2 linked regions of the Paraneptunicella aestuarii genome follow. The protein of the gene in region 1 interacts with the protein of each later gene in a pairwise test. Links are inferred from orthologs where the notes say so. Each region holds a gene or a part of one and is shown on either strand. Other genes may lie near its edges. The genes, in order: ribD and accC.

What was found.
Region 2: the proteins of ribD (region 1) and accC interact in binary tests that used the Escherichia coli proteins (3 or more experiments, as listed by UniProt). The link is inferred for Paraneptunicella aestuarii from one-to-one orthologs.

The regions. Positions count from the first base shown.
Region 1 is NZ_CP074570.1:3,314,956-3,327,430, reverse strand. The notes cover bases 8,199-11,135. They hold ribD (bifunctional diaminohydroxyphosphoribosylaminopyrimidine deaminase/5-amino-6-(5-phosphoribosylamino)uracil reductase RibD), read left to right. Parts: upstream 8,199-9,064; coding sequence 9,065-10,207; downstream 10,208-11,135. Other genes in these bases: ribBA (bifunctional 3,4-dihydroxy-2-butanone-4-phosphate synthase/GTP cyclohydrolase II), read left to right, coding at 10,988-11,135; KIH87_RS12535 (riboflavin synthase), read left to right, coding at 10,278-10,940; nrdR (transcriptional regulator NrdR), read left to right, coding at 8,615-9,064; KIH87_RS12550 (hypothetical protein), read left to right, coding at 8,199-8,354. In the rest of the region: acs (acetate--CoA ligase), read right to left, coding at 1-1,769; KIH87_RS12565 (DcaP family trimeric outer membrane transporter), read left to right, coding at 1,994-3,184; energy-dependent translational throttle protein EttA, read right to left, coding at 3,481-5,145; glyA (serine hydroxymethyltransferase), read left to right, coding at 5,614-6,870; more of KIH87_RS12550, read left to right, coding at 6,990-8,198; more of ribBA, read left to right, coding at 11,136-12,100; ribH (6,7-dimethyl-8-ribityllumazine synthase), read left to right, coding at 12,206-12,475. UniProt on the Escherichia coli protein: Converts 2,5-diamino-6-(ribosylamino)-4(3h)-pyrimidinone 5'-phosphate into 5-amino-6-(ribosylamino)-2,4(1h,3h)-pyrimidinedione 5'-phosphate.
Region 2 is NZ_CP074570.1:4,308,782-4,321,284, forward strand. The notes cover bases 4,659-7,623. They hold accC (acetyl-CoA carboxylase biotin carboxylase subunit), read right to left. Parts: upstream 6,837-7,623; coding sequence 5,481-6,836; downstream 4,659-5,480. Other genes in these bases: KIH87_RS16805 (MFS transporter), read left to right, coding at 4,659-5,337; accB (acetyl-CoA carboxylase biotin carboxyl carrier protein), read right to left, coding at 6,848-7,303; aroQ (type II 3-dehydroquinate dehydratase), read right to left, coding at 7,334-7,623. In the rest of the region: KIH87_RS16790 (cache domain-containing protein), read right to left, coding at 1-802; pgmB (beta-phosphoglucomutase), read right to left, coding at 880-1,551; KIH87_RS16800 (glycoside hydrolase family 65 protein), read right to left, coding at 1,567-3,915; more of KIH87_RS16805, read left to right, coding at 4,063-4,658; more of aroQ, read right to left, coding at 7,624-7,774; upp (uracil phosphoribosyltransferase), read left to right, coding at 8,373-8,951; KIH87_RS16830 (protein-disulfide reductase DsbD), read right to left, coding at 9,028-10,863; divalent-cation tolerance protein CutA, read right to left, coding at 10,860-11,177; KIH87_RS16840 (FxsA family protein), read left to right, coding at 11,408-11,887; KIH87_RS16845 (co-chaperone GroES), read left to right, coding at 12,275-12,503. UniProt on the Escherichia coli protein: This protein is a component of the acetyl coenzyme A carboxylase complex; first, biotin carboxylase catalyzes the carboxylation of the carrier protein and then the transcarboxylase transfers the carboxyl group to form malonyl-CoA.

The sequences.
Region 1 (12,475 bases):
CATTGAATTAAATCAGGAGTCGCAATTGGGCTAAGTTCAGTTCTGACCCATTTGCGGATGGTATCGGTAAGTTCGTCATTCACTTCGACACCCGCGATAGGTGTGACATAGACGTAAATGCCCTGACCTTTGATGTCGTGAGGGTAGCCCACAACCGCAGCTTCTGCGATAGATGGATGAGCAACCAGTGCACTTTCGATTTCTGCTGTACCCAAGCGGTGGCCTGACACGTTCAATACGTCGTCCACACGCCCAGTGATCCAGTAGTCACCATCTTCATCACGGCGAGCACCGTCACCCGTGAAGTAGTAACCATCGTAAGTGCTGAAGTAGGTTTGTACAAAGCGTTCATGATCACCAAACAGGGTACGAGCCTGGCCTGGCCAGCTATCTTTAATGACCAGATTACCTTCGGTTGCGCCTTCTAGCGTATTACCTTCGTTGTCCAGCAATGCAGGTTCAATACCGAAGAAAGGTTTGGTTGCTGAGCCCGGTTTTTGAGTAGACATGCCCGGTAATGGAACGATAAGTGTTGCACCGGTTTCGGTTTGCCACCAGGTATCAACAATGGGGCATTTACCGTTGCCGATGTTTTCATGATACCAATGCCACGCTTCCGGGTTGATGGGTTCACCAACCGATCCTAATAAACGCAAGCTTTCACGGGTAGAGCCTTCGGCTGCGAAAGTGCCTTTTGCCATTAATGCACGAATAGCCGTTGGTGCGGTATACAGGATGTTGATTTTGAATTTATCAACGATTTGACCAATGCGACGCTCGTCAGGATAGGTTGGAATACCTTCAAACATGACGGTAGTTGCGCCATTGGCAAGCGGGCCATAAACAATGTAAGAGTGGCCTGTGATCCAGCCAACGTCAGCGGCACACCAATAGATGTCACCAGGACGATAGTCGAAAATGTACTTGTGAGTCAGTGCTGCATAAACCAGATAGCCGCCAGTGGTGTGCAACACGCCTTTAGGCTTACCGGTTGAACCAGAGGTATACAGAATAAATAGTGGATCTTCTGCATTCATGATCTCTGGTGCGCATTGTGGCTCATATTTGTTAACCACTTCATTCCACCAATGTTCATTGGCACCTAATTGCAGATCTGCCCCTGTGCAGTTAAATACAATGGTATTTTCAATGGTAGGGCAAGCACCGTTTGCCAAAGCCTGATCAATATTGGTTTTTAAAGGAATGGCACGGCCACCACGACGAACATGGTCAGCCGTTAAAATCATTTTCGCTTCACAGTCATTAATGCGGTCTGCGATAGCGTTAGGAGAAAAGCCGGCGAAAATAACAGAGTGAACCGCGCCGATTCGGGCACATGCCAGCATGGCAAATGCCGCTTCTGGCACCATTGGCATATAAATGGCTACACGGTCACCTTTGCCGACACCCATGTCACGCATGGCGTTAGCTAGCTTACATACTTCATCATGAAGCTTTTGATAGGTAATTTCTTGACTGACGCCCGGTTGGTCACCTTCCCATAAAATAGCGATGTCATTTGCTCTTTCTGCCAAATGACGGTCGATACAGTTTACGGTGACGTTTAACTCTCCATCCTCATACCACTTAATGGAAACACTATCCTTGGAATAGTTACAGGATTTGATTTTTTGAGGCGGAGTTTCCCATTGCAGGATACCTGCCTGCTCAGCCCAGAATTGTTCAGGAGCTTCGATAGATTGAGCATACATTTTGGCGTATAGCTCGTCATCTATGAAGTATGAGCGATTTGCTGTTGTCGTATTCATGGGGTTGCCTCTCGAATTCGTTTAAATATAGCGTTAATTAGAGCGTGCTAGCCTTCACACATTAAGTAAAGGGTAGCTCGTTCTAGTAAATTTGCTGAGTGCGACTTTATTAAATGCCAAGTGCCTGATGTATCGGACTTTAGTCCGACTCAGACCAAAGTCCTATGGGCAAGGAAAATAGTTTGGGTCAAAGTCAGGTGGAGTTTTAAGCAGGAACAATAATTATGACACGCACTAACAACACCCCTAAAACAACTCGCTCCGTTAAAAGAACCTCTATCAGCACTGCCGTTGTGCTTGGCCTTATGATGGCTAGCCCTGCAGTATTGGCGGATTCAGCAAGTGACGTTAACTTTAAGTTTAGCGGTTACATCAAAGTTGATTCCATGTTTAGTAGCTACGATTCAGGCACATTGTCTTCTGGTAATCTTGGAAGAGACTTCTACATTCCAGGTTTAACGCCAGTGGGTGGTGTTGAAGAGTCAACCCAGTTTGATATGCACGCCAGACAGTCTCGTTTCCGTTTTGCTGCGGATACTGTGATCGATGGTGAGAAAATGACTGGTGTGCTTGAGTTCGATATGCAAGCGACACCAAATGGTGATGAACGTGTATCTAACTCGTATTCTCCTCGTGTTCGTCACGCATTCCTTAAGTACGGTAACTGGTTGTTCGGTCAAACCTGGAGTACGTTCCAGGACGTCACCGCGCTACCGGAAACGCTGGACTTCATCGGTGTGACAGACGGTACTATCTTCGTACGTCAATCCATGATCCGTTATAGCAATAATGGTTTCGAGATCGCGTTGGAAAACCCTGAAACGACCGTAACACCATACGGTGGCGGTGGTCGTATCGTGACTGACGACAACTCGGTTCCAGATTTGATTGCCAGATACACTCACAAAGCTGACTGGGGTCACGTTGCTGTTGCCGGTATGGTGCGTCAACTTGCTTACCAAAGCGGCGATGTCATTGATACCAGCGAAACTGGCTACGGCATTAGCATCACCAGTAAAATCAAATTGGGCGCAGACGATTTACGTTTGATGTTCAATACAGGTTCTGGTTTAGGTCGTTATTTAGGTATTAACGCGGCAAATGGTGCGGTGTTGAATGCTGCCAACGAACTTGAAGCGATTGATTCCTACGGATACGCGATCGCTTATCGTCACGTTTGGAATGACCAATGGCGCAGTACCTTGACTTACTCAAAATTCCAGGCCGACAACGATGTCAGTTTGACGGGTACAGGTGTTACCGAAAGCACTTACAGCACTCACGTTAACCTTTTGTACTCTCCAAACAGCAAGATCACATTCGGTGCTGAGTATGGCTATGCAAACCGTACTTTGGAAAACGATGCAGAAGGCGATATGAACCGTATCCAGCTTTCAGCTAAATACGCTTTCTAAGGAAGGTTAATTTCAGGGAGCTGATACAGCCTCCCTGGAAACGTTTACTTGGGATCGAGATTAGGCGATGTCTTGATCCCGGGTTTGTGACAGCAGGTTAATGCTTCTTCTCGACTCGGGTACTTCCCTGTTGTCACACCCGAGGAGTTTTGCTCCTCACTCTAAAGCAGTCCCAACAGCCAACCCCTTGTTGGGACTGCTATTTTTCTTTTCTTCCAGTTCTTCTTTGTAGCTTCCATGCTAAACCTATGGAAACAGGCTATAACGCAGCAGAAATCGTTTACAGACCCTGATGGTTACCCGATCTTCTTGTATTTCAGGCGATGAGGCTCAACCACATCCTGACCAAAGTTATCTTTTAGCCAGGTTTCATAGTCGTTGTAGTTACCTTCGTAGAAGTTGATCTTACCTTCATCACGATAGTCAAGAATGTGCGTGGCTACGCGGTCGAGGAACCAACGGTCATGCGAGATAACCATGGCACAACCCGGGAATTCCAACAGGGCGTTTTCCAAGGCTCGTAAGGTTTCAACGTCAAGGTCGTTGGTCGGTTCGTCCAGCAGCAATACGTTACCGCCGGCTTTTAACAACTCAGCCAAGTGAACACGGTTTCTTTCACCGCCCGACAAGTCTTTAATGAACTTCTGTTGATCATTACCTTTAAAGTTAAAGCGGCTAACGTAAGCTCGGCTGTTAATTTCAAAGCTGCCAATCTGGATGATGTCCTGACCATTTGAGATTTGTTGCCAAACGGTTTTGTTGCCATCCATATGGTCGCGGAACTGGTCAACGCTGGAAATGCGAACGGTTTCACCCAGTTTGATTTCGCCTGAATCCGGTTGTTCCTGACCCGTTAACATGCGGAACAGGGTTGATTTACCCGCACCGTTGGGGCCGATAATACCGATAATTGCACCTTTAGGCATAGTGAAGCTTAAATCGTCGATAAGCACACGATCGCCGTAGCTTTTTCTTAAGTTACTGACTTCAATAACCTGATCACCCAAACGCTCACCCGGTGGAATGAATAACTCATTGGTTTCATTACGCTTTTGGTAATCGTTTTTGTTCAATTCTTCAAAGCGAGACATACGAGACTTGCTCTTTGCCTGACGTCCTTTAGGGTTGCTACGAACCCATTCCAATTCCTGTTTAATGGATTTCTGACGGGCTGTTTCAGCACGCTCTTCCTGTTCCAGACGTTTTTCTTTCTGTTCCAGCCATGAAGAGTAGTTGCCTTCCCAAGGAATACCGTAGCCACGGTCAAGTTCCAAAATCCAGCCTGCTACATTGTCGAGGAAGTAACGGTCGTGGGTAATGGCTACAACAGTGCCTTCGTAGTCGTGCAGGAAGCGTTCTAACCAGGCTACCGATTCTGCGTCAAGGTGGTTAGTGGGTTCGTCGAGTAGCAACATATCCGGTTTTTCAAGCAACAAACGGCATAGTGCCACACGACGACGTTCACCCCCGGATAGCTTGGATACTTCAGCATCCCAGGGTGGAAGACGAAGTGCATCGGCAGCACGTTCCAAAGCGTTATCAAGGTTATGGCCGTCTTTGCTTTGGATGATGGCTTCCAGTTCACCTTGCTCTTTTGCCAGTGCGTCGAAGTCGGCATCGGGATCAGCATAAGCGGCATAGACTTCATCAATGCGCTTAAGTGCATGAACCACATCTGCAACGGCTTCTTCGATGTTACCACGCACATTTTTGCTTTCGTCCAGTTTGGGTTCTTGCGGCAAATAACCGATTTTTAATCCCGGTTGTGGTCTGGCTTCACCCTCAATATCGGTATCAACTCCCGCCATAATGCGTAGTAGTGTCGATTTACCTGAACCATTGAGACCTAACACACCGATTTTGGCACCGGGGAAGAAGCTCAGTGAAATATTTTTAAGAATTTCTTTTTTGGGTGGGACAATTTTGCCCACGCGAGACATCGTATATACGTATTGAGACATAGAATTACAGTATCCATTTTTTTGATGCCGGTATTCTAATGGAGACAAACATAGGTTGGAATGCTTGAACCATTATTTTCCATATCGATCATGGTTAAATCGGTAAGAAAAACACTTTCCCCCTTATTTCTGAGCAATAGAATGTCAAAACGCCCGGAAAATGAGAGAAAATGCCTGATCCGTTGCGATATCTTTACAGTCCTTCAGCATTAGATAGAAATACATAAAAATTATAAATGTATTTCGTGTTGGTTATTAGTAATGTTTACCATTCTGGCGTGTGGCTAGTCCGGTTACAAACTGCTCTTGGGATAAAATAGTTCTAAGGTTTTTACCGATTAGACGAAAATGAGAAGTATAAAGGGATAATATGTATAAAAGATGCGTTTTACTTGGTTGTACGAACCCTTTGATAATGGCTAGAATAACAGGACTTTTCCTTCCCTAACTATCTTTTGAGGACATACGATGTTGTCACGTAATATGACTATTGCGGATTTCGATCCAGAATTATCTGAAGCTATCAAGCAAGAAACCTTGCGTCAGGAAGAGCATATTGAGTTGATTGCATCTGAGAACTACTGTAGCCCACGAGTTCTGGAAGCTCAAGGCTCTCAGTTAACAAACAAATATGCTGAAGGTTATCCGCATAAGCGTTATTACGGCGGTTGTGAATATGTAGATAAAGCGGAAGAACTGGCCATTGAGCGTGCTAAACAACTGTTTGGTGCTGATTATGCCAACGTTCAACCGCATTCAGGCTCACAAGCGAATGCTGCGGTTTTTATGGCCTTGTTGGATGCTAAAGACACGGTATTGGGTATGAGCCTGGCTCATGGTGGTCACTTGACTCACGGCGCTAGCGTCAGCTTTTCTGGCAAAATGTACAACGCTGTTCAATATGGTTTGAACGAAGAAACGGGCGAGATTGATTACGCGCAAGTTGAGCAGTTAGCCAAAGAACACAAGCCTAAAATGATCATTGCCGGTTTCTCTGCCTATTCAGGCATTGTTGACTGGGCCAAGTTCCGTGAAATCGCTGACAGCATCGGTGCTTATTTGATGGTGGATATGGCACACATTGCTGGTCTGGTTGCCGCAGGCGTTTATCCTAGCCCAATGTCACATGCCCATGTAGTAACGACCACTACTCATAAAACATTGGCGGGTCCTCGTGGCGGTTTGATTTTGTCTTCATGTGGCGATGAAGCTATTTACAAGAAGCTGAACAGCGCGGTATTCCCTGGTGGTCAAGGTGGCCCTCTTTGCCACGTTATCGCAGCTAAAGCAGTAGCATTCAAAGAAGCTTTGCAACCCGAGTTTAAAGCTTATCAACAACAAGTGGTTGATAATGCGCAAGCGATGGTGGCTGTAATGATGGAACGCGGTTATAAGGTGGTTTCCAACGGTACCCAAAACCACTTGTTCCTGTTGGATCTGGTTGATAAAGACATCACAGGTAAAGACGCAGATGCGGCTTTAGGTAACGCCAATATTACGGTAAACAAAAACTCTGTACCGAACGATCCTCGTTCTCCATTTGTGACTTCTGGCTTACGCATTGGTACACCAGCGATAACTCGTCGTGGCTTTGGTTTGGAAGAAGCCAAACAAGTGGCTAACTGGATTTGTGATGTGTTGGATGATATCAACAACGAAGCAACCCGCAACAGCGTAAAAGAGCAGGTTAAGGCGTTGTGTGCCAAGTACCCTGTGTACGCATAAGCAAAGCTTGTGAAGAATTAAATTAATTATAGAGAAGAGAAGCGCAGAAAATTACTGCGCTTTTTTATTTCCAGCTCTTCAATTGCTCTCACATTACTCTTACGAGTCAAATACTTGCCTTGGGGACATTCTTTGTCATACTGAACAGTATTGCTTTATTACTTACCTTTATTGTTATGCCATCTCCCAGCAAGACTCCAAACAGCGTTATTTTTGAATCCTATTTTGTTCAAGCCGAAAAAGCCTACAAAGTAACTATCCTTTTGTTTTTGCTCGCTATTATTGGCTACTTGAGCTTTCAGTTTATGGAAGGCAATACCAATGAACGATGCGCGAAAGGGAAGTTAAATAAGGAAGTTACACCTTGCTCCTGGAAAGTGACCTATAGGGAATTACCCGTTAAAGAAAATAACTATGACGAGACAAACGGTTACGAGGAGGTTTACCAAATTGCTGATGCGCAGCTGAGAAATGGCGCAGGGTATTTCGATTTAAGGTTTAATGATAATGCACTGTTTCGTTTTTATGATGACGTAAAGATCAACGCCTACAAGCAATCCTTTGAAGCAAAAAACAATGATTTGAAAAAACACTTTCTCAAGCAGCGCGCTATGTTGATGAAGAAGGTAACAGCCATTGTTCAGAGGGTGAATGTTGCCAATAATCTGGTTTATATGCCGGATTTGGACGGTTCCGATTTAGCTAGTGTCTTGACATCGGTTGATATTGATTCGCTTAGGACGGAATTGGAGGCTGTCGCTGACAATACTGATTTCAAATCTATTCCTGATGGACAACAGCTATCAAAAGAGCTTAAACATGCTATTGGATTACTGGGCTCTTTGTCTGAGCAAGAGTTGAAGGCTCGCAAGGAAATGATGATCAGTGCTCATGAAGAGCTGCGTCCGCAATTAAGCTTCTTATGGTTATATCATCCCGGCTCGATGTGGATCGTGGAACTGGTGTTTTGGAGTTGGTTTGGCCTATTCAGTTGTTCATTGGTGAACTTGAATAAAGTGTGTCGCGAGCGCCGTTATACCGCTTCGGAATTCAGCTTAATGTTCCCGCGAATTATTCTGGCACCTGTACTTGGTATGGTTGTTGTTGCCTTGATAAGCTCCGGCTATGCCATGCAAGATCAGAAATTAAACAACTTTCCTTATCTTTTGATGTTGTTCTTTTTCCTCGGGTTTACCAGTGAAAACGTGAATTTGATTATTCGTGATATGGCTAACAAACTGTTTCGTCCAGTGGCTTCCCATGCTGACCATCCAATGGACAGACGAAGTGATAGACGTGCTCAGCAACAGGAACATGCTCCGGAGGAAAAGCCCGAAGCTGGCGCAGACAAAAAGCCGCTTAGCCCTGCTGAACTTGCTTCTGCCGCCGATGAGGTGGCGGCTCAATCTGAAAAAGCTATCCAATCAGACAAAACAATTGAATCTGGCAAAATAAAAGAGGAAGAGGAGAAAGGACAGCAGTAGCGCTATTGCTGTCTCCATGTCTCGGGATTGGTTCAATACACCCTGATTTGCGTAGCAAAGCATTGTTTACGCCAGCAAAGTAACAGGAAAGTTACTCCTTAAGGCAATACGACGTTATACTACGCACTTTCATTCTATAGGTTAGGCGTTTTCGTACAGTGCTAACAGTATTCAGCTTGCAGAAAACCGAGAGCTTTAGGAATGAGATTCGTGGATTTCACCTGTTGAAATCAACCGGATTAGTTTGATTAGGAAACGATATGCATTGTCCTTTTTGTTCTACACAGGAAACAAAAGTGATTGATTCTCGTCTGGTCGCTGCTGGACATCAAATCCGCCGCCGCCGCGAGTGTATTCAGTGCCATGAACGTTTTACTACATTTGAAGTGGCTGAATTGGTGATGCCAAGAGTGGTCAAACGTGATGGTAAGCGTGAGCCTTTCGACGAAGAAAAGCTTCGTTCGGGCATGTTAAGAGCACTGGAAAAACGTCCTGTCAGCACTGAAAAAGTAGAACAAAGCGTAACAAAAATTAAGTCTGCCCTGCGCGCAACTGGCGAGCGTGAAGTGTCCAGTGAAATGGTAGGGAATTTGATCATGGCGGAGCTTAAAGAGCTTGATAAAGTAGCTTATGTCAGGTTTGCTTCCGTTTACCGTTCATTTGAAGATATTAAGGAGTTTGGTGAAGAGATTGCCAAACTGGGTGATTAAATGTCTGAATTTTCTGCTGTTGATGCCGCGATGATGGCGCGAGCTTTGAAACTTGCCGAGAAAGGGCGCTTTACGACTTCTCCTAACCCTCGAGTTGGCTGTGTTATTACTAAAGATGGACAAATTATTGGTGAAGGCTATCACCAGAAAGCCGGAGAACCTCACGCGGAAGTGTTCGCCTTGCGTATGGCAGGTGATAACGCAAAAGGTGCGACAGCCTATGTAACCCTTGAGCCATGCAGCCATCATGGACGTACGCCACCTTGCGCAGAAGCCTTAATCAAAGCTGGTGTTGCCCGAGTGGTCGCAGCAATCCAAGACCCTTTTCATAAAGTAGCCGGAACTGGTTTACAACTGTTGCGTGATGCCGGTATTGAGGTTGAATGTGGCCTGCTTGAAAACGAAGCGCATGAGCTTAATAAAGGCTTTATCAAAGTTGTTCAACAGGGGTTGCCTTGGGTAACGGCGAAAATGGCCACTAGCCTTGACGGTAAAACCGCGTTGGCAAACGGTGTTAGCCAGTGGATTACAGGGCCTGATGCGCGTTCTGACGTGCAGCGTCATCGAGCTCAAAGTTGTGCCATTTTAACCGGTTCCGGTACTGTGCTTGCAGATGATCCTTCTCTCAATGTGCGCTATAGCGAATTAGGCCAAGCGCAAGAAGAGCTTGCCGAAGACAAGGTCAGACAACCACTTCGCGTGATCATCGACAGTAAAAACCAGCTTCACAATAAATTGAGAATCTTCCAAATTCCGGGGGATGTGCTGGTGGTGAACCTTTCTCATAATACTCAAATTCCAGAGCACGTTGCCCAATGGCAAGCGCCTATGTACAAGGGCAAGGTTGATTTGCGTGAAACCTTGAAAGAGCTGGCAGAAGAACACATTAACTGGGTTTGGGTGGAAGCCGGTGCTAATATGCTGGGCGCTATGATGCAGCAGCAATTGGTGGATGAAGTCATTTATTACATTGCGCCCAAGTTATTGGGGAATCCATCTCAGGGAAGTCTGGAAATTCCAGAAATTGAAGCAATGGATCAAGCATACGAGCTGAACTGGACTGATCTGCGTATGGTTGGGAATGACATTAAAATCACCGCTGGCGTGCGTTATCCCGAAGTAGCGGATGAGAGCTCCCGGTAAGATGTACGAGTAAGCTGTACGGACTGACAATCAGTATTCAACCTATTCATTCAGAGAGAATCTAACTGAAATGTTCACAGGAATTATTGAATCTCTTGGGGAAATTAGCGATATGCAGCCCCGAGGGAATGATCAACGTATTACCATTCAAACAGGAAAACTGGATCTTGGTGACGTTAAGATCGGTGACAGTATTGCCACTAACGGCGTGTGTTTAACGGCTGTTGAGCTGGGTTCAGGCTATTTTGTTGCTGATGTATCAATTGAAACCATCAAGCGCTCAGGCTTTGCTCATTATCGTAAAGGGCAAGCTGTAAACCTGGAAAAAGCAATGATGGCAACCTCTCGCTTTGGTGGCCATATTGTCAGCGGCCACGTCGACGGCGTGGGCGAAATTCAGTCTATTCATGATTTGGGTCAAACCTGGGAAATCTGGGTGAAAGCGCCCGACAACCTGGCTAAATATCTAGCTGAGAAAGGTTCTGTCACTGTCGATGGCGTTAGCCTCACAGTGAATGATGTTAACGGTGCTGCGTTTAAATTAACGCTGGTTCCGCATACATTGAAAGAAACCATCATTCAACATTACAAAACAGGCACTAAGGTAAATCTCGAAGTGGATGTTGTCGCTCGCTATCTGGAGCGTTTAATGATGGGTGATAAAGCTGCCGAGTCAGGCAAAAGTGCCGACATTAGCATGTCGGTACTGGCAGAGAATGGTTATTTGAGATAAGCCAGCAACTATTCCGTGGTTAAAAGTTGAGTAATAGGAGTCATTGCATGGCATTGAACACAACTCAGGAAATTATTGAGGATATTCGCCAGGGAAAAATGGTGATATTGATGGACGATGAAGATCGTGAGAATGAAGGCGATCTGATTATGGCGGCTGAGCATGTTACGCCAGAAGCCATTAATTTCATGGTCACTCACGCTCGGGGCCTGGTTTGCTTACCTATGACGGTAGAGCGTTGCGCACGTTTGAATTTGCCTTTGATGGTGCAAAATAACGGGGCTCAGTTTTCCACAAACTTCACAGTGTCTATTGAAGCGGCTGAAGGCGTGACAACGGGCATTTCTGCTGCTGATAGAGCGCGCACTGTATTAGCGGCGGTGAACAAGGATGCGAAGGCTTCTGACATCGTTCAACCGGGTCATATTTTCCCTCTGATTGCAAAAGATGGCGGGGTGTTAAACCGTGCAGGACATACCGAAGCGGGAGTGGATTTGGCGCGTTTGGCGGGATGCGAGCCGGCATCGGTCATCGTTGAGATTCTGAATGAAGACGGTACGATGGCGCGTCGCCCAGAACTGGAAGCATTCGCAGAACGTCATAATCTCAAAATCGGTACGATTGCGGATTTGATTGAATATCGTAATTTGAATGAAACCACCATTGAGCAAGTGGCTCAGTGTAAGTTACCCACCGAGTTTGGTGAGTTTGAGTTAGTCACCTTTAAAGATCATATCGACAATGAAGTTCACTTTGCGTTGCGTAAAGGTGAGATTGATCCGGAAGAGCCCACTATCGTACGTGTGCATTTGCGCAATACATTCAGCGACGTATTGTGTTCTGATCGCTCCGTAGAACGTACCATGAGCTTACCAAAGGCAATGCAGAAGATTGCAGCTGAAGGTGGTGTACTGGTTATTCTTGGACATCAGGAAAGCGATGATGAATTGCTATCAATGGTGAAGCAGTTTGAAGCTGAAGATAACGGGGAAGCGCAGGCCAAGGCCAAGTGGAATGGCACTTCTCGCACCATTGGAGTTGGTTGCCAGATATTGAAAACCATGGGCGTGAAAAAGATGCGCCTATTAAGCCGCCCTAAAAAGTATCATGCCTTGTCTGGTTATGGGCTGGAAGTGGTTGAAACACTGTGGGAAGAGTGATCACACATTGCTAATGTGATCTGACTCGCCTTATAGCATTAAAATATACATCCTAATCGGCGCAATTATGCTAGGATATGCGCCGATTTTTTTGCGGAGTGAAAAATGAACATAATTGAAGGTAATGTGCGTGCGACAGGCAAAAAGTTTGCGTTGGTCGTTGCTCGTTTTAACAGCTTTGTAGTTGAACATTTGGTTGACGGTGCCGTTGATGCATTGGAACGTCATGGTGAAGTAAACGAGCAGGACATCACTATTGTTCGTGTTCCTGGTGCTTATGAATTGCCTTTGGTTGCGCAAAAGTTAGCGGCTACTGGCAAGTATGATGGCATTATCGCTTTAGGTGCGGTTATCCGTGGTAGCACACCCCACTTC
Region 2 (12,503 bases), 1.0 Mb from region 1 along the record:
AGAAACTTCTATCCATCCGAAAAACGACATATCCCATTTTAGAGCCATTAAAATCTTTAATAACATCAGACGTATATAAATACTGGTTTTCACCTACTGTTTTTTTCCAGGAAACTTGTGGCGCAGCAAGCTGACTTGCCAAGCCATTCTTTTCAAGCTCATCATTACTCAACGTGGAAGCGTAAAGTATGTACTTACCTTTATCTTCAAAGTACACAGCAACATCGGCTTTCGCATCTAACGCAAAGGTATTCAAAAAGGCTTCATCAAATGAAAAGCCTAATTCCACGCTGCCGATTAATGAATTGTTATTATCAAAGATAGGAACCACGCCTCGAATACCAACACCGTATACGCCCTTCTCAAGCCCAACGATAGAGGTTTCCCTTGCCAAGGCTTCAACCAGTGTATGTCGAAAAGCAACAAGGGAATCGCCGAATAAATGAGGGGCGTGCATACGTTTAAAAGACTCACCGTTGGGTGTATGGAATTGAAATTGTTTAACGTTGTATTCAGACTGAAGCAGTCTCCAGGTTGATAGCATGATACTTTCCAGCGTATCTCTATCAAATTCAGACATGGCTTGCTTAACGTTTTCCTGATTCGCCAAAGTCGCAGCAATATTAACAGCGGTGCGTCCTTTAGCCTGAATTTGCGAAATGAAATCTCGATATAAAATCTGCGATTCGCGTTTCTGAGATTGCTCAATAAGCGATAGCGACTGCATCAACAACATCATGACACACACCAATAATGTGACAAATGAAGCCGCATAGGAGACAAGGCGAGTAGGAAATCTCATAGCACCTAAAAAATAGTTTCTTTAAATAATAGCAACTTTTTTAGATACATTTTGTAGAACAGCTAGCACAGCCCAAATTAAAGCTGATTCAGCAATCGTAATATTTGCCCTAAGGTAATATCACCGGTTTTAGCGACGATTTCGTCGGCGTGACCAAGTTGCTCAGCACTGCCCACGCCGATGGCTGGCATGTTAGCGGCTTTAATTGCAGTGACGCCAGCAGAGGCATCTTCAATACCGACACAGCTTTCAGGCGCAATACTTAAGGCTTGTGCCACTGTCAGGAAAATCTCGGGATGTGGTTTGGTATTTTTGATTTTGGCGGCATCAGCAACAAAATCAAAGTCTTTAATCAGCGCGATCTTGTCCAGTACAAACAAGGCATTTTTACTAACGGATGCCACGCCAAGGGCAAAATCATCGGATCTTAAGGATGCCAATAGATCACGTACACCAGGAAACACGTCTTGTGGCTTCATATTAGAAATCAACGATTGGTAATGCTTGTTTTTCTGTTCAGCCAGCGCCAGAAATTCTTGCTCAGAAAAGCGCTGTTCACTTTGATCCAGAATGAACTTCAACGAATTTAAGCGATCAATACCTTTCAACTGCTCGTTACTTTCTTCATCGAAATGCACACCGACCTGTTCTGCAATATGTTTCCAGGCCAGAAAATGATAATGAGCCGTGTCGGTTAACACACCATCCAAATCAAAAATAACGGCTTTTTGCGCTGAACTTGCACTCATGAATACACCTCAATTTCAGGAATTGACTGTTTGAAAATTTAGCTGAGCATTGATGCCGCTCTTCAGTGACACGGTTTGCTCATAACAATACACAGTAATCTCGTCGCCCGATAACAACTGCAACTGCAACCCCTGCTTATCCATGTGAGCCTTGATTTTGCGCCCCTGGTAACTAATCACCTGAGTCACCGACTGCCATTGTTCAGGCATAGCCGGCTGAAAATACAAGCCCTCTTCACGTAAACGCACGCCCATGAAGCCAAACACAACACAATTCCAGGCTCCCGCCATACAGGCAGTATGTACACCGTATTCGGTGTTGTGATGCAAATTATCCAAGTCCATACGCGCCGAATCACCAAAGAATTCATAAGCTTTTTCCATGTTGCCCACTTCGGCGTACAGCATACTGTGAATACAGGAAGACAAGGTTGAATCATGGGTAGTTAAGGGCTCGTAATAAGCCAAATTGCCACGTTTCTGTTCTTGGGTAAAATCATTGTCGCCAAGTAGCATTGCCAGAATCACATCGGCTTGCTTGAGCACCTGAAAGCGATAAATCACTAACGGATGATAATGCAGCAATAATGGCGATTTTTCTGCCGGATGATTAGCGACATCCCAGACTTCTTTATCCAGGAATGAATCATCTTGTGGATGTAAATTGCGTTGCTGATCAAAGGGCAGATACATTTTATCGGCCATTTTACGCCACTCTTCGACTTCACCATCATCAAGGTTCAATCTAGCTTTTAGCGCGGAATATTCAGTGACGGTATCCAATTGCAGCTTTTGTAATGCTTCAACAGCAAATAGCAAATTCTGTTTTGCCATGTAATTGGTGTAAAAGTTGTTGTTTACAATAGCTGTGTATTCATCAGGGCCAGTCACACCATCAATACAGAACGCACCACCTTTATTGCTATTGAAGTGGCCTAATTGTGCCCATAATCGAGCAGTTTCAATCAGGATTTCCACGCCATATTCACGCATGAACTGCCAGTCGTTCGTTGCCCTGAAATAGGTTCTCAAGGCAAAAGCAACGGCGGCATTAATGTGATATTGAGCGGTACTGGCAGGAAAAAACGCCGAACACTCTTCACCGCTAATAGTGCGCCATGCAAACAAAGCCCCTTTGTCGTGCGACATCTGACGCGCACGTTCACGCGCTTTATCCAGCGTATGATAACGATACAACAGCAATTGTTTGGCGATTTCAGGCTGAGTGAGCGCAAAGAAAGGGATAATGTAAATTTCAGTATCCCAGAAATAATGACCATCATAACCAGGGCCAGACAAGCCTTTGGCAGCAACAGCGGATGTCCCATTACGGCCTGCTGATTGGAATAACTGAAACATACTAAAACGCAAGCCTTGCAACATATCGCCAGATTGTTCATCTTGCTCTTCATCAGAGAGCGACATTTCCAATTCAGCATTACGCCAAAAATCGTTATAAACCCCTACATGACGCTGTTTAAGAGCTTCATAATCAGACTCTAATAACTGAGCCATTGCCTGTTGGCTAATTTGTTTAACCTGCTCGGCATCTTTACCGCTATGAAACAGCACATATCGCGTTAATTCGGCGCTTGAACCGGCAGGAATCGTGATTTTATCCGCTTCACCAGCAAGCAGAGTTCGGCTTTCATTGCCTAATTTCAGGCTGTCATGGCAAATGGTTGAGACCAGCGTATCAACGCCTTCGATCGCATGAATACAACGAACGAAGTCATTTCCTCTTTCAGTATTTAATAAGGATAAGGTATCAGAAATAGACAACTCACCCGCTCTTGGATCATCGGGATTCGTGACCATCCCATAAGCATCGTCAATATCAGGAGTGAGTGTTAATTCCAGATCTTGATCAACCGCCGTAAATACCAGTTTCAAGCACAGAAGATTATCTTGCGCGACAGAAACAAAACGCTCAGCGTCAACCTTACCCTGACCGCCACGTTTAAATTGATATAACTTGCTGCGAGAGAGAATTCCCGTGCGCATATCAAGCTGTCGAAAATGCTCAACAATGTCATGCTCACCAGCGAATTCAAAGCCAATCTTCTTGGCGTTAGGGACTTGCAATAACTTGTCGTTATAAGTAGCAAAAGCATAAGCAGATTCGCCATACGGGATAGGTTCGCGGCTATATAAACCATTTAAGTAGATGCCTTCGCAGCTAATCTCATTACCCGCATGTTGAGATGGGTTTGCACCACGAGCTTGCCATCCCTCTTCAGGCGTTCCACGTACACCAATAAAGCCGTTCCCTTGAGAGAACAGGGTTTCTGACAACCTTAAATTAGTGACGGCTTGCATGTCTTCATGCAATACCCAGGATGGCTCTGACTCGATGTTCAACATCTCTAAACTCACACTCGCTTGTTCAAATTTGTTTCAGGTTTAGATCTAGTATTACTGCATTAAAGAATCTTTGCAATCGTTTGCAAAAGATTTATTTCCATGTAAGAATTTAGTTAACCTAGTGTAAAAACTGCGAGAAACACTCAAATGGAAAACACTCAGATAGCCCAACAAGCTGCAACCCAAAGTAACGGGCATCTCCGTGTTTTGCTGGCGTTGATTAGCACTTACATCGTGTTTGCGATTTTGTTAAACAGCGTCGGAACCGTGATTTTGCAATCCATTTCCAGTTTTGGCGTAAGCAAAACCTCAGCCAGCACTTTAGAAGGTTTCAAAGACATTCCTATCGCAGTGGTTTCTTTCCTGTTTGCCGCTTATTTGCCTAAATTTGGCTTTAAACGCGCCATGCTCACCAGCATGTTGATTGTTGCCAGCACCAGCTTGCTCATGCCGATTGTGGGTAACTTTATGATGACCAAGCTGCTGTTTTTGTCGGTTGGCGTTAGCTTCGCGCTGGTAAAGGTCTCGGTTTATGCCTTGATAGGAAAGGTTTCCCACAGTAAAACAGCTCATGCCTCCAATATGAACATAGTTGAAGGGTGCTTTATGGTTGGCGTACTAATGGGTTATTGGCTATTTGCCATGTATATCGACCCGGATCATCCTGAATCCATGCAATGGCTGTCGGTTTACTGGCTTTTAGCTGGTATATGCATGGCGAACTTCTTATTGCTTTGGTCTACCGACCTTCCTGAAGACAAGCATGAATCAGAACAGGTTTCGGGCAATAGCTTTGCCTCCATGTTGAAACTGGCTTGGCTGCCCTTTGTGGTAATGTTCGTGATTTGCGCTTTTTTCTACGTGCTAATAGAGCAAGGTGTTGGAACCTGGTTGCCCACGTTCAACAACACAGTGCTGAATCTGGCGAACCACATCAGTGTGCAAATCACCAGTATTTTTGCTGCGTGCCTGGCTATTGGTCGTCTATCTGCCGGGGTTGTTTTGCGTAAGCTTAACTGGTTCCCTTTCCTGATGATTTGCCTGTTTTCCATGGCAGGGCTGATATTATTGGTTATTCCGATGGCTCCGGAAAATACGGGGGGCGAGTTGATTCAAAGCTGGTCAGCAGTCCCATTAGCCGCTTTTATTCTGCCATTGGTTGGCTTATTTATGGCGCCGATTTACCCGGCGATTAACTCCGTTGTATTAAGCTCGCTTCCTACTCATCAGCATGCTGCAATGACCGGCTTGATTGTGATCTTTTCCGCACTTGGCGGCACTTTGGGTAGTTTGACCACGGGCATGATATTCGAGCATTTTGATGGCCAAACAGCGTTCTATTTTATGTTGTGCCCCATCGTGATTTTGGTGATTTCACTGAGTATCTATAAGAAGCTTTTACCTGCGGCTCATGCGGATTGATCTTCTGATTGCTCTCTACTTACTCTTCATCATACTGATGAATATCAACATCTCAATTCCCCCATAGCAAACGCCCATAAAAAAACTGCGCTCTAAATACATAGAGCGCAGTTTTTAAAATCAGGATAAGAGATTTCTTAAGTTTATTGAGCTTCTTCCTCGTGTTGCAACTTCCATTCAAGATACAGAATGTTAGTGCCACCATTACGGAAGTTCTGGTCTGACATAATACGTTTTTGCAGCGGAATATTGGTCTTGATACCGTCAACAACCAATTCATCCAATGCATGACGCATACGGGCAATAGCAACATCACGACTCTCACCATAAGTGATCAGTTTACCGATCATCGAATCATAGTAAGGCGGTACTGTGTAACCAGAATAAATGTGAGAATCCCAACGCACTCCCATGCCACCCGCAGGATGGAATCGAGTAATAGTTCCAGGTGATGGAATGAAAGTTTTCGGATCTTCAGCATTAATACGGCACTCGATGGCATGGCCTCGAACACGAATTTCTGACTGGTCGATAGACAACGGCTGACCTGCAGCAATACGTAATTGCTCCTTAATCAAGTCAACGCCAGTAATCATTTCAGTCACCGGATGCTCAACCTGAATACGTGTGTTCATTTCAATGAAATAGAACTCGCCGTTTTCATACAAGAACTCGAAAGTACCCGCACCACGATAGCCAATATCCACACACGCATTACAGCAACGCTCACCAATGCGAGCACGCATCTCAGGAGTGATACCTGGTGCTGGCGCTTCTTCAACCACTTTCTGGTGACGACGTTGCATAGAGCAATCACGTTCACACAAGTGAACCGCATTGCCCTGACCATCAGCCAGAACCTGAATTTCAACGTGACGTGGGTTTTCAAGGAATTTCTCCATATAAACAACGTCGTTGTTGAAAGCAGCTTTCGCTTCAGCCTTGGTCATCGCGATAGATTCAAGCAAATCTTTCTCATTATGAACCACACGCATACCACGACCACCACCACCACCGGCAGCTTTAATGATAATCGGGTATCCAATACGCTTGGCGATAGATTTGTTAGTATCGCCATTTTCACCTAGAGGCCCATCAGAACCCGGTACGCATGGAACACCCGCTTTCTTCATCGCTTCGATAGCAGAAACCTTATCGCCCATCAAATTGATGGTGTCAGCTTTAGGGCCAATGAAGATAAAGCCGCTTTTTTCAACCTGCTCAGCAAAATTAGCATTCTCAGCCAAAAAGCCATATCCAGGGTGAATAGCAACAGAATTGGTAACTTCTGCCGCAGCGATAATAGCGGGGATGTTTAAATAACTTTCTGTTGCTGATGCACGACCAATACAAATAGATTCGTCAGCCAACAACACGTGTTTGAGATCTTTATCCGCCGAGGAATGCACAGCTACCGTCTTGATGCCTAACTCTTTGCAGGCACGCAAGATCCGTAGGGCAATCTCGCCACGGTTTGCAATTAGAACTTTATCCAGCATAGTGCACCCGCTTATTCGATAACGAACAGCGGCTGGTCGAATTCGACCGTGCCTTGGTTTTCAACCAAGATCTCTTTTACAACACCAGCTTTGTCACTTTCGATTTGGTTCATCATCTTCATCGCTTCAACGATACAAAGCGTGTCGCCCACTTTTACAGTGTCGCCAATTTCAACGAAGGCTTTCGCACCTGGAGAAGATGAACGGTAGAAAGTGCCAACCATTGGAGAACGAACAATGTGACCTGAAGGCGCAGCAGCAACTGGCGCTTCCGCAGCCGCAGGCGCAGCAGCGGCTGGAGCAGGGGCTGGTGCAGGAGCTGTATAAGTAGCTGGAGCCATAGCATACGCCGGGGCAGCACTGTAGCGGTTAATACGTACAGATTCTTCACCTTCAGTAATTTCCAACTCAGCAATACCAGACTCTTCTACCAGCTCGATGAGTTTTTTGATTTTTCGAATATCCATGGGTCAGTCACTCATTATAAAAATTAAAAATTAAGATTGCGCAGACAGTTTTGCTACTGCCGCTCGCAACGCGAATTCGTAGCCCAATGCACCGAAACCACAAATCACCCCTTGCGCAACATCCGCCAAATAGGAGTGTTTACGGAAGGGTTCACGGGCGTGAACATTAGACAAATGCACTTCAATAAAGGGAATGGCTACACTTAGTAATGCATCACGAAGAGCAACACTGGTATGGGTAAAAGCGCCAGGATTGATAATAATGAAATCCTGACTTCCCATAGCATTGTGGATCTTCTCGATCAACAAATGCTCGGCATTGCTCTGATAATGCTCCAAGGTTACGCCTAATGTTCCGGCTAACACATCCAGACCATTAACGATATCTTGCAAAGATTGAGAACCATAAACCGCTGGCTCACGCTTACCCAGCATATTTAAGTTAGGGCCATTAAGTAATAAAATCCGCATAAACTCTCACCTAAAATACGCTATTTTGCATACATCTTCGCAATTAAGCTGCCAAAATGGAGAAAAATGCAAAGCAACCTGATTTTTCGCCAAAATTGAAACACAAATGCTAATTATAGGCGCATCTGCATAAATGACAGCAATTTACTGGTCTTATCAGCGACGATAAGCACAAAGTTCTACTATTTCACACTTAAAAAAATTAAGCAACGGCAAGCGAGGTAAAATTTTTATCACAAATAGATTAAATTTAAAACTATTTCCCCGACAATTTGCGAGAAAAATTACTACCAAGCAGGTAATAAATCACCATCAAAACTAACCTAAGTATCAAAATTCTTCATTTTCGAGTATTTTCTGCCTCAAATAACGATTATTTCTAACAAATCCCTCCAATATTCCAATAAATTTTCATATGAAAGGCTGCAAATGAAATTTCAGGTTAATTTTTTAACCTGAAAATATAAAAAATGATTGCTTCTACCTGTATCCTCTCTAATATAAAAAAATACTCACGACTCAACTTAATATCTGGACGGAGACAGTTGTGCCTGTACACCACATACACCACCCCTTACTGGAACATAAAATTAGCCTCATGCGAGAGCTAAACATTAGTACGAAAAGTTTTCGCGAGCTCGCCAGTGAAATAGGCAACCTTCTAACTTACGAGGCAACACGTCACCTTCCGACAGAAGAAGTTGAAATAATGGGATGGCAAGAAAAACCCATCAAAGTTAAGCGTATTGTGGGAAAAACTCTCACTTTAGTACCTATTTTGCGCGCAGGATTGGGAATGTTAGACGGCGTAATGAGTCTGGTTCCCACCGCCAAAGTCAGTGTTGTAGGTTTATACCGAGATGAAGAAACATTAGAGCCTGTAGCTTATTTCGATAAGGTCGTTAAAGACATCCACCAACGAACAGCGCTGATCGTGGATCCCATGCTCGCTACGGGTGGAACAATGAAAGCCGCTATTGAGCTGATCAAAAGCAAAGGCTGTACCGATATTATGTGCCTGGTATTGCTGGCTTGTCCTGAAGGTATTAAGACGATTACCGATGCTCACCCCGACGTCGATATTTACACAGCAACCATTGATGAGGGACTCAATGAAAAAGGTTATATCATCCCTGGTGTGGGTGATGCTGGAGACAAGATATTCGGAACTCAATAATTAAATAACTAAATTCAATAACTGCGGATTCCGGCTTAAAAACAGGAATCCACAGTTATCCGTTACCCGATATTAATCACTTCAAAGCGCGATTAATATGCTCAGCAAAGCGATCTGCCGGCATAAACCCCGTCACTCTGGCTCTTTCCAATTCTGTTCCATTCACATCAAAAAACATAATGGTCGGCAGCCCTAACACGCTAAAGGCTTCCTGGAACTCCAAATTTTCAGGCGTGTTGTCGGTAAGATCGATTTGGAATAGCTCGGTATTCGCTAATACGGCTTTCACTCGAGGATCCGGAAAGGTGTATTTTTCAAATTCCTTACAAGCCACACACCAATCCGCATAAAGGTCGATCATTACCGATTTACCCTGAGCATTGGCTTGCGCGACTTTTTGTTCAAAATCAGCGTAATTCTTCACAATCTTGAACTGCAAATGCGCCATTTCTGTACCAACTTGCTGTGCAGTTTCCGGCATCAAAGAATCACGAATTTTTTCATAACCATAAATGGCAGAAGCAAACATTCCCAAGAAAATGACAACCGTTCGAACACCCTTCCAGAAGGTCAAGACCGTTTGTTGATTCTTCTCATAGTAGTAACCAAACATGGCTAAGCCTAATACGCCCCAAACCATGCTTATCCAGAAACCACTATACATGCGTTCAACGAACACCAGCGCCACAGCCAGCATCATAAAACCGAACGTCACTTTAACCACATTCATCCAGTTGCCAGCTTTAGGTAGCAACTTACCGCCAGTCACAGCAAAGGCAACCAGTGGAATACCCATGCCAAAACTAAGTACGTAAAGCGCCGTAAAGCCCAACATCAAATCGCCGCTTTGCGCGATATAGAGCAAAATAGCGGTTAACGGTGCTGTAGTACAAGGCGACGCCACTAATCCGGAAATCGCTCCCATCACAAACACGCCAAAGTAACTGCCGCCTTTTTGCTGGTTGCTCAGATTATTCAGTTTAACCTGCCAACTTGACGGCAATTGCAACTCATATGCTCCAAACATCGCCGCAGCCAAGGCAACAAACACCACGATTAAAACCGTCAAAATGGCAGGGTGCTGTAATGCTGCCTGAAACTGCACACCCGCACTGGCCACAACCAACCCTAACAATGAATAGGTCAGAGCCATCCCTTGAACGTAAATCAGAGACAAACTCAACGTATGACTGGTGTTAGCGTTCTTTCCTTGTCCCACAACAATGCCAGAAATAATGGGATACATGGGAAATACGCATGGTGTGAAAGCAAGGCCAATACCCAGCAACAAAAAGCCTAACAATGTTAAAAACATACTGTCCTGGCTTTTTAGCAAATCCAGTAACTGGAATTGTTCAGACACAGGCGCGCTTGAACTTTCTTGCTCTTTAATCGATATAACCGAAGAAGGTTCTGTTGCATGGTTGCCAGAATCAGTTGCCTTGGCAACTACCTCAGACAAATACACAACCTTTGTCGTAGGCGGGTAACACAATCCGAGCTCGGCACAGCCTTGATATTGGATCTTAACCACACCATCGTTAATGGAATGCTTTATAGGAAACTGAACATCTACGTGCTCAAAAAAGACATCCGACACGCCGAAGAATTCATCTTCTATTTCGCGAGCTTCAGGGAAAACAGGCTCCCCCAACTCGGCCTGTTTCACCACGGTTTTAAATTGTTTCTTGTAGAGGTAGTAACCCTCAGCAATTTGCCAGCTGAGCGTTAGTTGATCGTCCTTTTGATAAAAATCGAACTGAAATGCCTGATCCACAGGCAAGAATTCCGGCTGCTCCTGGAACAGATCTGACATAAAGTCATTTTGCTGCCCCTGAACATGGAACGTAACACTAATAAAGCAAAAGAAAATCCAAAAAATACGAGCAAATAGAGGGTTTATTTTATTCATTTAACACTTTTTCTTATCCAATCTGCGTAATCTTCACTGGCATGACTAATATCCAACACAACCCATTCAGGCAAATCATACGAATGTAATTCAAACATACTTTCACGAAGCTCCTTTTCCACTGATTTTTTGGTTTTAACGATCACCTGGCATTCCTGATCCTGCTGAACCGTCCCTTCCCACATGTAAACAGAAACCACTCCGGGAACAATGTTCACACATGCAGCCAACTGGGATTTAACCGCACGATATGCAATATCTCTCGCCACCGACATATTGGGGCAAGTACACAAAATTACGCAAAAGTCTGACATAACAGCTCCTATGACCTGCAACACTGCTCGATAATTTCACAGCAATGTCATGATAAGTGATAAACTTGGCTACCAACAGGCATTTTTAGCTGGCGTTCAGAGGAACAACCATGCATGCCCGTTAAAATTTCATCTATTGAGAAATCAACATTTACCACAATGTTGTTCCTTTAAAATTAGAACAAATTGGGATTACCGTGTTTTTTAAATTATTCATTCTGTTTGCCGTCATGCCTATTGTAGAAATTTCCCTGTTGTTGCAGGTGGGTGACATCATCGGCGGCTGGAACACTTTGGCGATTGTGATCATCACGGCATTTATTGGTGCATCACTGGTTCGCCAACAAGGAACACAAACCTTTGTTCAAGCGCAGCATAAAATGCATCAAGGACAGCTTCCCGGTCAAGAGCTTGCCGAAGGATTATTATTATTAATTGCTGGCGTGCTATTAGTTACCCCGGGATTTATTACCGACATTATCGGCCTGCTGTTTACCTTGCCCATCACTCGTCCTATGATTGCCAGCTACCTGGTTAAAAACTTCTTCAATAAAATGACGATGAATGCCAATCAATCGTTTACCTACACCTATCACTCAGAACATCACCGTTCAAATTCACAATCCCAAGAAGACATTATTGAAGGTGAATTTCGCCGAACCGACAATCCTGCAATCAAGGATGTAAACAACGATAAAGAACAGCCTTAAACCACACTACCTTTCAAGAGATGATGATATACATCAGCATGACGAAGAGGCTCTAAGAAAATCCTTAATATCGCCGTCATGCCGCACAACAATGCCGCACAACGATGCGGCATCCAGAATGCATTGGTGTCATTCCAAATTCATTTCGGAATCTCTGGCTTAAACGTCAAATAGAGCATTTTATTAACCAGAAATCACCGCTTTCGCCGAACAATGAAAAAAAATACAAATTTTTTTAAAAAAGATCCTTGAGATCATTGCTGCCACCCCCATTTACGCTGGCAACAAATTCAACGGAGTAGATCATACGGTCTACTCGAATGTTTTATTGAGTTCCATAAGGAACAAAATTAAATCTAATCTTGCATATTTCAGGAGATTGAAAAGATGGCAATTCGTCCTTTACACGATCGCGTAATCGTTAAACGCCAAGAGCAAGAAAGCAAATCTGCTGGTGGTATTGTACTAACAGGCTCTGCCGCCGAAAAATCAACTCGCGGTAAAGTTGTTGCTGTTGGTAATGGTCGTATTTTAGAAAACGGTGAAGTTCGTGCCCTAGATGTAAAAGTTGGCGATATCGTTGTTTTTAATGATGGTTACGGTGTGAAAACCGAAA